2 regions of the Clostridium sp. MF28 genome follow, and region 1 is predicted to be linked to the other one. Evidence: riboswitches for the same ligand, from Rfam matches in the RefSeq annotation. Region 1 holds a riboswitch; the other holds the start of a gene.
What was found. Region 1 has a riboswitch for cyclic di-AMP ahead of ablB (putative beta-lysine N-acetyltransferase). Riboswitches for the same ligand answer to the same signal wherever they lie in the genome.
Positions count from the first base shown of each region.

Region 2: linked by a shared signal. The riboswitch ahead of dapB (4-hydroxy-tetrahydrodipicolinate reductase) and the one ahead of ablB (putative beta-lysine N-acetyltransferase) in region 1 are both predicted to bind cyclic di-AMP.

Region 1 covers NZ_CP014331.1:5,072,905-5,081,087, forward strand. The annotation lists gene AXY43_RS22295 (heavy metal translocating P-type ATPase) at 1-1,017, shown strand, start outside; gene AXY43_RS22300 (Crp/Fnr family transcriptional regulator) at 1,144-1,836, shown strand; gene AXY43_RS22305 (rhodanese-like domain-containing protein) at 1,876-2,196, shown strand; gene AXY43_RS22310 (C-GCAxxG-C-C family protein) at 2,271-2,630, shown strand; gene ablB (putative beta-lysine N-acetyltransferase) at 2,712-3,578, opposite strand; cyclic di-AMP (ydaO/yuaA leader) riboswitch at 3,781-3,915, opposite strand; partial or broken gene AXY43_RS22320 (S8 family peptidase) at 4,192-6,020, shown strand; gene AXY43_RS22325 (N-acetylmuramoyl-L-alanine amidase family protein) at 6,195-7,409, shown strand; gene AXY43_RS22330 (S8 family peptidase) at 7,929-8,183, shown strand, end outside.
Region 2 covers NZ_CP014331.1:662,444-670,626, forward strand. The annotation lists partial or broken gene AXY43_RS27485 (YvrJ family protein) at 182-330, shown strand; gene nhaA (Na+/H+ antiporter NhaA) at 419-1,633, opposite strand; sodium ion sensor (DUF1646 type) at 1,738-1,793, opposite strand; gene AXY43_RS02695 (GGDEF domain-containing protein) at 1,880-2,497, opposite strand; cyclic di-AMP (ydaO/yuaA leader) riboswitch at 2,811-2,942, shown strand; gene dapB (4-hydroxy-tetrahydrodipicolinate reductase) at 3,062-3,925, shown strand; gene AXY43_RS02705 (hypothetical protein) at 4,002-4,184, shown strand; gene ablB (putative beta-lysine N-acetyltransferase) at 4,171-5,025, shown strand; gene AXY43_RS02715 (ClC family H(+)/Cl(-) exchange transporter) at 5,273-6,853, shown strand; gene AXY43_RS02725 (SDR family NAD(P)-dependent oxidoreductase) at 7,437-8,183, shown strand, end outside.

The DNA of each region.
Region 1 (8,183 bases):
ATACCTCTAGGATTTTTTGGAGGAATAGGTGGAGCATCAAAAAATGGGATACTCGTTAAAGGTGGGAATTACCTTGAAGCATTAAATAATGTTGAAACAGTTGTGTTTGATAAAACAGGAACTCTTACAAAAGGAATATTTAAAGTGACAGAAATAAGGCCAGAAAATAATATTTCAAAAGATGAACTCATAGCTTGTGCGGCTTATGCAGAAAATTACTCAAATCATCCAATAGCAACTTCTATATTAAGAGCTTATGATAAAGAGATAATTACAGATAAGATAACAGGTTATGAAGAAATATCAGGGCACGGCGTAAAAGTTGTTCTAGATGGAAAAGAGGTATTTGCTGGAAACTACAAGTTAATGGATAAGGAGAATATATCTTATAACAAAGTAGATGAAATAGGAACTGTAGTCCATATTGCTATAGAAAAGAAATATGCAGGTTATATTGTTATTTCAGATGAAGTAAAAGAAGATTCATTAAAGGCTATAAAAGCTTTAAAAGAAATAGGCATTAAGAAGACAGTAATGCTTACAGGTGATAATAAAACTGTTGGAAGTAAAATTGCTAAAGAATTAGGTTTGGATGAAGTTCATGCTGAACTATTACCAGATCAAAAAGTAGAAGAGCTAGAGCTATTGTTTAAGGAAAAATCACCTAGAGGCAAGATAGTATTTGTTGGAGATGGAATAAATGATGCGCCAGTTCTAGCGAGGGCTGATATAGGTATAGCAATGGGCGGTGTTGGCTCAGATGCAGCAATTGAAGCTGCTGATGTAGTTATAATGACAGATGAACCATCAAAAATAGCTTCGGCTATAAAGATTGCAAAGAAGACTAGAACTATAGTAATGCAAAATATAGTTTTCGCATTAGGTATTAAATTGATAATATTGGCGCTTGTAGCTGTAGGTATGGGCACTATGTGGGAAGCGGTATTTGGTGATGTTGGAGTTGCATTGCTTGCAGTCTTAAATGCTATGAGAGCTATGAAAGTAGATAATATATAGTTATAGATTGGTGTAGTCATAATATTGCTATGACTACACTTTTTAAATGCAAATTTTTTTTCTTATGTGACTAAGTCACACAAATTTATTAAAAAAAAGAATATAATACAATAAAGGAGGGATGAAGTGAATAATAGAATTGAAATATCAAGTGGGAATAGGTTGGAATATATAAAATCTCTATATAAGGTATATCCGGTGTTATATGAGATTAATAAAAAGAATAATGAAGTAATAAACGAACAAGCTAATTTTAAAACTTTATATGCTGATGAATATGTAGAAGCTACAGAGAAAGCGTGTAAAGGGATATTATTTGTTATAAAAGGTGTAATAAAAATACAAAAAATTAATAAGAATGGTGAAGAAACTAACCTGTATAATATAAGCCAAGGTGAATTTTGTCATGAAGCCTTAAGCTGCTTATCAGATTTGGAATCATTAAATATAACAGGTAAGGCAATTCAAGATTCTAAGGTATGCATAATTCCTTTTGAAGTGGTTAAAAAATATTTTATTAGTGATAATGGCTTCTTATTATATATATATAAAGATTTGTATAATAAGTTTAATACTATCATAGGGAATAAAGAAGAAATTATTCATGAATCCCTTGAAACAAGGCTTATAAAATTGCTAATAAGCAAGAAAAGCAAAATAATTTATGCGACTCATAGTGAATTGGCTTTTGAAATTGATTCAGTTCGTGAAGTTATAAGTAGAAAGCTAAAGAATTTAGAAAAGCTTGGGTATATAAATTTAGAAAGAGGCAAAATAATCATACTTAAGGATTTAAATAAAATATTAAAAGACAATTAGAGATGAGAAATTAGGAAAGTATTTTAGGAGGAAGTTATAGTGTTTGAATTTTTAAAAAAAGATGATGGAAGAGTTATTAATGTAAATGAAATTGATGATCTAATAGGAAAAGTTGAATTGATTGATATAAGAGAAGAATATGAGTATAAAGGTGGAAGTATAAAAAGTGCCCAAAATATTCCTATGGGAGAGCTTTTAGATGAACCAGAGAAATACTTAAATAAAAGCAAAGAATACTATATAATGTGCCAATCAGGGGGAAGAAGTGCAAGAACGTGCAACAATCTAAGAAATCAGGGTTTCAAGGTTATAAATGTTGCAGGAGGAATGGGCTCTTATATAGGAAACAAAAGAAAATAAAGTACATAATACTAAGTAGTATAATTATTATTTTATAAATAGTAAATTATTTTGCTAGATTGAGGGGATATAACATGAAGAAAGTTATTGAATTTCATAAAGAAGGATATAATTGTGCAGAATCTATACTTAAAGCATTTAATGAGGATACAGGATCTGAAATTCCAATTGCAATAGCAAGTCCTTTTGGAGGAGGCATGACTATTGGAAGTACATGCGGAGCAATCACTGGAACTTTAATGGCGATAGGTGCATTAAAAGGAAGGAATAGCAGTGAAGAAAAAAATAATTCAAGAGTATTAACTAGAGAAATTATAAATAAAGTTAAAGAGAAGTATGGTACTCTTGAGTGTATTGAGCTTAAGAAAAAAGGTATAACTTGTGATGAAATCATAGAATATGCTTATAATATTTTGAATGAATATGCAAAATAGCATGATAAAAGAGGGGATTAAAAAATATTGTTTATTTGCTTCATGCAAATAAATAATATTTTTTACTATAATAAAACTAATTTAAAAGCTTGTACTATTTATGTTTTTTACCCAAAGGTTCATGTCTTCAAAGGTACCGCATATATTACAATTGTTTACTAGTCTGCCAGCAAAATTATAATTATGCTTACTTAGAACAAAGTTAATGCTAGGATTTATTGATCTAGATAAACTATATAAACAGAGAAAACCCTTAGTTTTTAAGTCTGATTCTAAAGAATAAATAATGTTTGATAATATTCCTATGCCTCTATAAGATGGATGAGTAGCACAGTCAGTTATTTCAGCATTCAAATTTTCTTTATTCATATCCGCTGAAGCTATGCTGATTATTTTTCCATTATATACGGCAACTTTGTATAGAACTTTATCATTCATTGTTTGTTTTAAATATTCTTCATCATAAATAGGTGATTGATAAGTTAAAAAAACGGTGGAAAACAAATCTATCATTTCTTTTATATCATTTTTATTTGCGTTTCGAATAAGGTATCCTAAATTATTTTTTTGATGCGCATATGTGTTCCTAACATTCTGACATTCTTTTATTAATAGTTCTTTTCTTGCAAAATTGCTGCAAACTTTTCTATCGCTATTAATAAAGTATGACATACAAAAAGCATCGTTACCTTTAAAATATCCATTGATCTTGCCTTCGGAATTGAATCCCGCATTAATAAAAGTTTCAAATGATTTAGTATCACAATTACAAATAATTTTACTTAAATGTTGTTTTGATGCAAAGTGAATTATTCTTTTCAAGTTTTGCATTGATATGGCATTAAAGTCAATTATTTTTATTCGCTTGTTAGGTAAATCTACTAATATTTTAGTCCGATCTATTTTTGCGTAAAAAGTATTATTTAATTCACATCTACTTGCTCTCATTAAATTGCTTTCTCCTTTTATCATAATGTATTACTTGAAGTTAGGAAAAAGTTTCTTAACTATAAGATATTTTTCCAGCCTCAAAAGTTTGTCCTAAGTTTAAGTTTATAATTATAAAAAAAATAATAAGCTATAGAGAAGTCTCTATAGCTTATAAAGCAATAATATTTATAGGCATACATAAAAAATATCAAAGTATACCAAAACTTCTCTTCTACGCTTACGAGATTAGCTGACGGATTCGGATTGAAGAAAATTAACCCTACTTATTATCGTGTAATAAGATTCACCCCAAAAAATGGTTCTCCCGTTCAAAGTGATTAAGCGTTACATATATCATTTTGTAATTATTAATATCTTATATATAAACATATCATTTTTAAATATTTGAGTCAATATATGTATAAGTCAATGTGCATTATTATGCAAATATAAATATTAATTAATCAATTATATATTATAAATTCTCCCTTTTACTTTATTTGTGAAAATGAAATAAATTTAAATAGTATAGGTTCGCATGCATTCGCTTGTGTTTTATTAATGTGTACTAAATGAATAAATTATATTTTACGGAAATATTATTAGATATAGCAATACTAAGGAGTTTAATGTGCCTAGTTTTAAAAAATGTAATTTATATTATGCTGGATTTCCTAATTATTTAGTGCAATATAGAGGAGATTTTCAGGGACAAATTGATAACATATCATATGCCTGTGGCGACAAAATTACTGATACAATTGCAGTAATCTCTATAGCACCAGAAGATTTAAACCGTTTAATGAAGGATGTTCCATCAATTCTTTATATAAATCCTAGAAGCAAATACGTACTACAAGAGGTCTCGCCATCAAGTGTAGATAATATCAATGCAATCAAAATTAATCCATACTTAGACTTAAATGGAAGAGGCGTGCTTATAGGTATGGTTGATAGCGGAATAGAATATTTAAATGAAGAATTTATAAGAGAGGATGATACTTCAAGAATAGTAAGTCTCTGGGATCAGACAGTACCAGATTCTACCGACACATCAGTTTATATTGGAAGAACATTTAGCAATGAAGAAATTACTAATGCAATCAAAGCTTATAGAAATAATCAAGATCCATATCTAATTGTCCCATCAAAGGATGAAGTGGGACATGGAACACAGATGGTGGTATTATTGGCGCAAGAGGTTATAATGCCGATGTTCAAGGCGTTGCATCAGGATGCGAATTTGTGATTGTTAAGCTTTTTGAATCTATAAATTTTAGAAACGAGCTTCAAGCAAATGGTATTCCTTATACACCAGTGTATAATGATTCAGAAGTTTTAGCAGCAATATATTATTTGCAAAGTGTTGCAGTAAGACTGAATAGACCTATGGTTATATATTTGGGTGTAGGTACAACCGAAGGCAGTCATGATGGCAATAATCTTCTTTCAAGGTATTTAACTTCTATTGGAAAACTTAGAGGTATTGTTACAGTTACTGGTGTCGGAAATGAAGGAGCGTCAGAAGGTCATACTTCTGGAGTCATAAAACAAACTGGGGATGTGGCTTCTATTGAGTTGAGAGTACCTAGAGAGATGAAATATTTTTCTTTCACAATCTGGTTGATAAAACCTAATAGGGCATCTATAAATGTTATTTCACCTAATGGAGAATCATCAAAATTTATTAAAGCAAAGGCAAATGAAATACAAAATGTTAATTTTGTATTTTTTAAGACTCAAATGACTGTAAAATATTATGTTCCTGAGCATTTCACTGGTCATGAAGCCATAGCAATTAGTTTTGATGGCATAAAAGCAGGAATATGGACCTTTCAGCTAAGGGGAGATTATATAACAGATGGTAGATATCATATATGGTTACCACCACAAAAAACATTGCCAGAAAATACGAGATTTCTTCAAGCAGATCCTTTTACTACATTGACAATACCATCTACGGCGCGAAGTGTAGTCACAACAGCTTATTATGGAAATGACAATGCTTTGGTTGCAGCATCTGGAAAGGGCCCTAATGTTAATACATATGTAGAAAACCCGGATATAGCTACTTTGGGGGCAGATATATTAGCAACGAATATAGGAGGCAAGACTACTACTGTTTCTGGCAGTTCAGTAGCAGCTGCTATAATAGCAGGAGCTTGTGCGCTTTTATTGCAATGGGGGATTGTTAATGGAAATGATAGAACTATGTTTGCAGCAAAAATCATAGCTTATTTAGTGCTTGGTGCAGATAGGAGCAATTTGGCTTATAGATACCCTACTAGAGAAATTGGATATGGATTTTTTGATTTACTAGGTACTTTTAATATAATAAGCAGAAGCTATAGAATGGATCTAGGCCTAGAAAATAAGTCAAGGGCAGATTGGAAAATAGGGAATAAGTATATTGAATACAGTGTAAAAGCATTATTTATAAGAATTCCTAAAGAAATATAAATGTTAAAAAACAATACATTTGTTTAAAATTGCACATTGAAATAAGAAAATATGTAATATGAAGAAAAAAAATCTATTTTACCAATTAAAAGGTACTGTAAATGGTACTTGATATTGTATTATATAGTGAACAGCATTGTTTGGTGCTAATACAATAATTTAGGGGGATATAATATGAATAGAAATATTAAAAGAATAGTTGCATTAACAATTGCGGCAACTGCCTTTAGTGCAATTGTACCAGCAACAAGCTTAACTTTAACTACAACAGCTTATGCGTCAACAGGTGATTTATCAAGCATTAAATTAAAGACATCAGGCGGAAGCACAATAAAGACTTATAGTGATGATAATTATAAAAGTAAAAATGAAGTTGATGACAATGAGTTGAAAAATAATGAAACTTATTACGCTAAGACTTCATCTAGTAAAATAAAAATAAGTGTAAATGGCGCTGACTCAAGTAATGTTAGAATTTTTAAAGGAAGAACAAGTTCCACTAAAGGTGTAAAAACAGGCAGTACTATTGAACTATCCAAAGGATCAACAACAGTTCTTACAATAAGAACATATAACGATAATCCAGGAACGGTCAAATACAGTGATGATTCATATTCTAGTCAATACACTATTAGGGTGAAGTGTACAGCAAGTTCTTCTAGTGATGATGAAGATGATAATAAAGATGTGTATTTGAAGAGCATCTCACTTAGTGAAGGAGATTTGAGTTTTTCCAAAAATACCTCTGATTACAGTGTAAATGTTTCTGGATCTGTTGATGAAATTAAAATAACCGCAAAACCAGATTGTGATAGTGATGAGTATGATGATTATGAAGTAAGAATAGATGGAAGTATTGTAGATGAAAGCGATAAATTTAGAAAAACAGTATCTTTAAATAAAGGAAAGAATGATATAAAGATAACTGTTAAAAATGATGATGATAAGAGAACATACACATTGAATATTTATAGAGGTGGAAGTGGAAATAACTCTAATAGCAGTGATACACCATTGCCAACTAAGAATATTAAGGCAAATCAATGGGTACAGGTAAATGGAAGATGGCAATACAACGATTCTATGGGTAATTCAGTAAAAAATAATTGGATACGTAATTATTACTTACAATCAGATGGAAACATGGCCACAGGGTGGTTAAACTATGGATGTGCATGGTATTATTTAGGTGGCGACGGAGCAAAAAAAGCAGGCTGGCAATTAGTTAATGGTAATTGGTACTATATGGATTCGGAAGGAAGAATGCAAACAGGATGGATTAAGGATGTGTCCGGAAAGTATTATTACTTATATAGTAATGGAGCTATGGCATACAATACCACTATTGGTGGGTATAGATTAGGATCTAATGGTGCTTGGATTAAGTAGAATTCATAAAATGCTTAATGTAAAGTTTTTATTTAGAAATAGTGATAATCTAGTTGATTAATATATATAAATAAACTAATTATAATCTATACTTATGCGTATAACTCACCGAAATGAATAACATACTTTTGTTACAGTTTCTGGGCAATTCTGATGGGTGATTCTAAGTCTATAAAGTTGCATCCAAAGTGCTAGCCTCAAAGAACAAGCTTTGAACTAGGACATTTGGAACAACTTATAGCCAAAGAATCACATCCATCAAAATTACCAATGAAACATTCCACAAAAGTATATTACTCATTTCTGATTGGAAGATATTTCATAGTCTAAGTATAGTCTATGATTGTCTTATCTATACTTTTAATAAATTTATGACCCATACTAATATTTATAAATATTAGTATGGGTCGCATTTTTATAAATATGATAAGGCCATTTAATTATATTTATATTTTCATAATGAATAATTTGTACTTTATCTAAATACTATTAAATATAAGTAATACTAAGGAGTCTGCTTTGCCTAGTTTTAAGAAGTGTAGTTTATATTATGGAGGAATGCCTAATTATTTAGTTCAATATAGAGGAGATTTTAGAGGTCAAATAGACAAAGTATCTTATGCGTGTGGAGATGTAATTACTGATACTATCGCGGTTGTATCTGCTTCACCAGAAGATTTAGTTAGATTGGCTAAGGATGTACCATCGATTCTTTACATAGATCCTAGAAGTAAGTACGTATTACAAGATATATCTCCGTCAAGTGTAGATAAT
Region 2 (8,183 bases), 1.7 Mb from region 1:
AAAAATGGCACTGTATTACTTTCATGAAAGCGCTACTATGAATTGCAATTGATAATATCGAAAATTTAACAATTTTAAATATTCTATTGTTAAACTAGTCATCAAATATCAACTTGTATTTAAATTCACCATGTTAAATATACATGTTAGCCATATATCTTTAATAGGAGGTGATAACATAATGGATACTAATGAATTAATTAGTATCGTGGCTAACAATGGTTTTCCTATAGCGGTAACTGCATATTACTAATCCGCTTGGAAAAACAAATTGGAAGCCTATCTAATTCAATTAATAAATTAAATACTATAATATCAGCAAAACTTTGAATAGCTCTAGATGTAACTCTTAGTGATGATTCTAATAAAGTGGCTTAAGTAAAGGCTATAAACATTGAAAATTCAATGCTTATAGCCTTTAGCTTTGTTTGTAGTTTAATTTCTCATTTTTAAAATTTATAAATTTAAATACTATTGTACCATATGTTGCAGCTAAAATTGATGCAATCATAATACACATTTTTGCTTCAGATAATATATTGGCATCTGCAAATGACAATGATGACACAAATATTGACATAGTAAATCCAATGCCACCAAAAACACTTGCACCATATAAATGTCTTTTGGTTACATTAGATGGAAACTTAGCTATTTTCAATTTTATTAAAATAAATGAAGTTCCAAATATACCAATTTGCTTTCCTACAAAAAGACCAAATATAATTCCTAATGAAGCTGGTGAAAACAAACTGCCTGAAAAATTATCAGTATTAATTATTATACCTGCATTTGCAAACGCAAATATTGGCATAATCAAAAAGCTAGACCATGGTGTTAAAATATGTTCGAGTTTATACAATATTGAAGTTTTAAATTTATGAATATTTTCTCCAATTGGCAATGACATGCCTAGTAAGACTCCTGCAATTGTTGCATGTATACCGGATTTTAAAAGACAAATCCATAGAATTATACCTAAAATAATATAAATAGATGTATATTTAATTTTAAATTTATTAGCCAAGATAAGCGTAGCAAAAACTATTAATCCTAATAAAAGCGCTATCCATGAAATTTGACTATTATAAAATATTGCTATTACTATAATAGCACCCAAATCATCAACTATAGCGAGTGCAGTAAGAAATACAACTATTCCTTTTGGAGCATTTTTTGCAACTAAAGAAAGCATTCCAAGTGCAAATGCAATATCTGTTGCCATGGGTATCCCCCATCCTGTAATGGTTGGCTCCTTATAGTTAAATAATGCATAAATAATTGCAGGCACAATCATTCCTCCTATAGCTGCAGATATTGGAAGTATTGTCCTTTTAAAAGATTTTAGTTCACCAAACACAACCTCTCTTTTTATTTCCATACCAACAACTAAGAAAAATATAGCCATCAATCCATCATTAATCCAGTGAAGAACTGACATTGATAATGAAAACACACCATATCCAATCGTTATATTTGTGTGGAATATATGCTCATAGCCTCCTGAAAAGCTCGAATTTGCAATCATAATTGCTGCAATAGCGCAAATTAAAAGAATTATACCACTAGAAGACTCACTTTTTAAAAAGTATAAGAATGGACTTAATATTTTAGTTTTTATTTTATCTTTCATTATTACCCTCCTTTTTAATGCGATGCTAGCTAGAATATTACTTAAAAATGTTTTGGCTTTATTAAAAATCTCCATAAAAAAAGAGGCGGTAAAACTCAAAAAAGAGCTTCCCACCCCAGAAACTAATTGCTTGAAAACAAATTATATAATTTGCCCAACCGTATCTAACCACATTAATTCATTTTATATTATATATTATATTACACATTAATGTAATAATCAAGATTTGCTCAATGCGCTTAATGACTATTTGCTATATTTTTTAAACAAATCATCTAGGGCTTCTCTAAGAAGAAATGCTTCGGTTCTATCAGTTGCTTTTGACAACCTTGATAATCTATCAAGTTGAGTCTTAGTGAAATAATTAGATTTTAGTACCATACTCTCTGCTTCAGAAAGACATACTCTATTCTTACCTAATTCTTTTGCCCTAAATAATGCACTATCAGCTACTCTAAAAAGTTCAACTACATTTTTAGCATCTCTTGGATAACTCGCTACACCGAAACTTAAAGTAAAATAAACATTATCATCAGAATTTTCATCTAAATTAAATGTATTATCTGATAAATACCTTCTTATTTCTTCAAGCTCCATAAAGCTTCTTTCCGCTCCCTTTTTTACAAGTAATATATTAAATTCATCACCTGATCTAAATACCATATCTGTTGAAGATAAATTGTTATTTAAAATTGAAATAAGCTTTTTTATTACCTCATCTCCAATAGAGTTACCATATAAATTATTCAAATTCTTAAAATCATCAATATCTGCAACAACTATGCTAAAAGGACCTTCATTATTAGATATTAATTCCTCCATTTTAATTATTAATTCCTCTTTTGATGTAAGCTTGTTATCCATAAATAACCTCCATATATAATTAACTACTTATTATAAATCACTCTATTTTCTTATAAATATACCATGACTTAATTATACTAACACCAACATATATATGCGTCAATATATACTAAACATTAATATCCTTTTTGCTATGCCATATATTCAAAAATCCTATGAATATTTAAAGTTATTTATTATAATTTCTAAAATATTAAATTCATATGTATGTTAAGCAAAAGCCAATATTTGATTTAATATATACATATCTATATATATTGACATATATATGTTGACATGATATGCTTATATACAGATAATGACAAAAAAAAGAATAATTATAACGCTGAATCTTTTTGAGCGGGAGAACCATTTTTTGGGGTGAATCTTATTTTAGGATAAGTAGGGTTATTTTTCTTCAATCCGAATCCGTCAGCTAATCTCGTAAGCGTTGAAGAGAAGTTTTTGTATACTGCTAATATACTTTTTTTTAGTATACCCATAAATATTATTGCTTAATAAGCTATAGAGACTTCTCTATAGCTTATTATTTTTTAACTAGTAATTTAAAAAAGGAGGCTTTTTATGTTAAAAGTATGTTTAATTGGACTTGGAAAAACAGGAAAAGAAATTGCAAAAATGATATTCAACCAAAGGAATATGAAAATTGTAGCTGCCATGTGCAGCCCTGGGAGCTTGAAAAAGCATATTGATCTAGGTGAAGTAATTGGAATTCAAGAAATTGGTATAAAAATTGAAGGAACTAATAAACTAGAAGAAACACTTGTACTTTGCAGGCCAGATGTTGTAGTCGATTTTTCTACGCCTGAAGCTACTTTAAAGAACTCTAGAATAATATCTCAAATGGGGATTAATATGATAATAGGTACCACAGGATTTTCAGAAGTAGATTTAGATAAAATAAGAAATCTAGCCTATAGAAATCACACTGGCATAGTGTATGCTCCCAACATAACTCTTGGAGTAAATGTGCTGATGATATTAACCAAATTAGCTTCCGTCCTATTAAATAATTATGATTTTCAAATTTCTGAGATACATCATAGAGAAAAAAAGGACATTCCATCTGGTACTGCTTTAAAGATAGCTAATGAAATAAAAGATGGGTTGTTAGTTTACTTAGGTAAGGATATTTCTAAAGAAAATATTCCAATTAATTCAGTTAGAGCTGGTGGTGTTGTTGGAAAACATGAAGTTATGATTGTTGGAGAAAATGACAGAATTACAATTTCTCATGAATCCTTTTCGAGAAAAGTTTTTGCCAGTGGAGCAATCCATGCAATAAATTTTATACAAGATAAGATTGGATTCTATGAAATGAGTGATGTTTTAAGCCTATCAAAGATAATAAAAGATTTATATGCTCATGAAAATAATTTTGACGCTAATAATAATCTTGAGAATCTAATAGCAACGGATATTCAATAATACATTAGAATTTACAAATAAATATGTTAACGTTTGAGAGGAGTTTTTAATTTGTAAAAGAAATTATGAAGGTACATTGTGCACCTATACTGAACCTTCTGATAAAAGCCATGAATGCAAGAATTGTGGAATATGTGATAAATTTAAGAAAGACGAATATAAAGGTCTTGAAAAACTCTATAGGGATGAAAGAATTTGTCTGACGCCAAAAAGTAACGTTAGAATGAAAAGGAGAGAACAATTTTATGAGAGCAGATAGATGCGACTTAAACAATGATTATTATACTAAGATAGATCGTACAAAAGCCTTTGTTGATTTAACAAATAAACGTCTAAAAATACTTGATTTAAATGCTATTTCGCTTCAAAGTCTTAAAAGAATAATTCATTTTTCATCAAAACTTCACCTAGGAAAAATTATATGCAATTCTAACAAAGAGTCTTTGGAAGCTTTTGTAAGTGCTGGTTTTGCTATAGAAGGTAGAATTAATGGATATTTTAAAGGTGAAGATGCATTTTGTATGTCTTATTATATTAATAGTGATAGAAATATATGCAGTAATTTTACTCAAAAAGACTTACTCGTAAAGCAATGTCTAAGTTTGCAAAACAGCTATGTATACAATGAAAATAATCAGGTGTATCAAATAAGAACTGCTACTGAAAATGATATTCCTGAAATGATCAAGCTATTTTCTACAGTATTTTTAACTTACCCTACCCCTATATATAATCAAGAGTATTTAAAAGAGACTATGAATAATAAAATTTTATATAAAGTTGCCGTTTATGATGAAAAAATAGTTAGCATAGCTTCAGCAGATATGGATATGAAAAATTTAAATGCTGAAATAACAGACTGCGCTACTTCCCCTGCATATAGAGGTAAAGGGATTCTTGCAAATGTAATCTATTCTTTAGAATGCGATCTTAAAGCTAAAGGTTTCCTTACTTTATATAGTTTATGTAGAGCTATAAACCCTAGTATAAACTTTGTATTAAGTAAGCATAATTATAAATTTACAGGAAGAATGGTAAACAACTGCAATATATGTGGCACTTTTGAAGATATGAATATTTGGGTAAAGAATATTAATTAATAATTGGAGCTTAAGCTTAAATTATAATATATTTAATAAGAACTAATTGACTGCTTTTTCAGTTTTAGAGAAAAGGCAGTCTTTTTTATATTTATAAACTAGTGCAAATTTGTTATGAATTATTCACCTTTAATAAAATTAAAAATCACATTAACTATTAACATGTTCTCATACATATGATAACATATATATGTTTGTATAATTATATAGCAAATAATTTTCATATAAATAAATTGGAGGAATAGAAATGGAAAAAAAACAGAGTACCTATAGCACTTTGTTTCATTGGCATAGTTTTAAATTAAAACTTGTATTTGAAGGAATATGCATAGGTATGGTCACTGGTTTAGTAATTGTGCTATATCGTTTAGCACTTGAAGAAGCAGGATATCTTTTAAGTTATATTTATAAGCTTATATCAATTAACCCCATTATTCTATTACCATGGATTATGCTGCTGATAATCATTGGCTACATAGTGGGATTGATGGTAAAAAACGAACCTATGATTAGTGGTAGTGGAATACCTCAGGTTGAAGGAGTTTTACTTAGGGAACTAGATATGACTTGGTGGAAAGTCATTCTCGGTAAGTTCTTTGGAGGTGTCCTTTCAATAGGTTCTGGCCTTTCATTAGGAAGAGAAGGTCCTTCTGTTCAATTAGGTGCAGCAATAGGACAAGGATTTAGTAAAGTCTTTAGAAGAATAAAAATTGAGGAAAAATATCTTATTACTAGTGGTGCTAGTGCAGGACTCGCAGCTGCATTTAACGCTCCTTTAGCTGGAGCAATGTTTGCATTAGAGGAAGTTCATAAAAACTTTTCACCATTAATTTTACTTTCTGCACTCTCCTCTGCATTATCAGCAGATTTTATTGCAAGCAGCTTCTTTGGACTAAAACCAGTATTTAATTTTGGAGCTTTTGCTACATTGCCACTAAACTTTTACTTTTATGTAATCATATTAGGTGTAATTGTAGGATTTCTCGGGGTCCTTTTTAATAAAGTTCTTTTAAAGACGCAAAACCTATATATAAAACAAGCTTGGCTAAAAAAAGAATTTAGAATTATAATTCCTCTATTATTATCAGTAGCCCTAGGTCTTTTATTACCAGAAGCTTTAGGTGGAGGTCATGAACTAATAACTTCATTAACTGAATATAAATTTTCTTTAATATTATTAGTTATTATTCTAGTTATTAAATTTTCATTTACTATGGCTAGTTTCGGCTCAGGTGCTCCCGGAGGAATTTTCCTTCCGCTACTTACAATTGGAGCACTAATTGGAAATGTATATGGCGAAGTTCTTATTCACATTGCTCACTTAGATAGCATTTACATAAATAATTTTATAATCTTAGCTATGGCTGGATATTTCGCCTCAGTAGTAAAATCGCCAATAACAGGAACAATCCTAATTACCGAAATGACAGGTTCATTTAACCATTTGCTTGCTTTGGCTATTGTCTCGGTAATATCATATATTGTAGCAGACCTTCTTGCTTCTAAGCCTATATATGAAGCTTTACTAGAAAAATTTCTGCAAAATCAAGGTGATAGAACACCCATTGGCGATAAGATAAATAAAGCTATACTGGAATTTGCTGTATGTATAGGATCGAAGTTAGATGGTAAACAAATCAAAGATGTAAAATGGCCATCTCGCTGTCTCCTCGTAGCAGTTAGACGTGGCGAAAATGAAATAATTCCTAAGGGAGATACTGTTATTTTGCCTGGAGACTATTTAACTGTCTTAACTAATGAGGATAGAGTTCCTAAAATAAATGACACCCTATTATTAATGTCTGAAACTTCTGACACTCTAAAATAAATATATTATAATTTAATTTGTCTTTTAAATAAAAATAAACAGGTATGATTTCTTTATATAAAATCATACCTGTTTATTTCTTTATATGCCGTTCTTTCATATACTAATGTTTCTTTTATTAGACTTTACAAAGTATATAACAATATTCAAGAAGGTAATACTAACTTTACTATTACCCCTAATATAATAAATATAACTATTGGTTTCACATATTCTTGTATTGGTGCTTTATTACGAATAATTGGCGCTATCCAAAGAGTTGATGAAGAATCTCAAATAACCATTTTATAATCAAAAGTCTAATTTATTAGACATATAATACATCTGTATTTTTAATTTCATAATTAAATAGTTTTAAAATAAAATACCGCAAATTCCTATTGTGAACGTGCGGTATTTAAGCTATATTAATTTAATTCATCTATAGATATATTCACTCTATTAATATTTTTGTTAAATATAGAGATAATAATAACGTAACTCTTACATAAATGTATTCATATAAATTGCATTTTTAAGTTTTTATTCAAAAATACAATTTATAAATATCATATACTATACTTAAGTAAATTAAGGTGATCTCATGAAAAAAATTCTAATTACCGGCTGTGGTTCCGGTCTTGGACGTAAAGCTTCATTTGCTTTAGCAAATAGAGGTCATTATGTCTATGCAACAACTCATACTGAAGAACAAGCCAATGAAATTAACTCTTTCAATAAAAAATATAACCTTCCTATTGAAAGCTTTAAATTGGATATTTTAAATAGCAATGATAGATTGAAGATAACTAATCTTGAAATTGATGTTTTAATAAATAATGCAGCCATTGGAAATTCAGGTTCAGTGGCTGAAGTGGATTCTGATATATATCGGGAAACTTTTGAAACAAACGTTTTTTGTCCAATTGAATTGACTCAACTTGTATTAAAACAAATGATTCCTCGAAAAAAAGGAAGGATAATTTTTGTATCATCTTTGGCTGGACGCTCCCCCATTCCATTTTTATCTCCATACTGCGCAACTAAATTTGCACTGGAATCCATATGTCCGTCTTTAAACGAAGAGCTTAAAGAACTTAAAAATGTTAATATTCCTGTAATATTAATAGAGCCAGGAAGCTATGCTACTGGATTTAATCAAAAAAATATATCAAAACAATTTAATTGGATGAAGATTCATTCTTATTTCAAAAATAATATACATTCCCTAGAAAACAAGCAATATACATACTTTAAGCTGACAGAATCCACTAATTTTGATTCTATTATAGATAAATACATAAAAGCAGTAGAAGACAGATATCCAAAGGAAAGATATGTATCCCCTTCA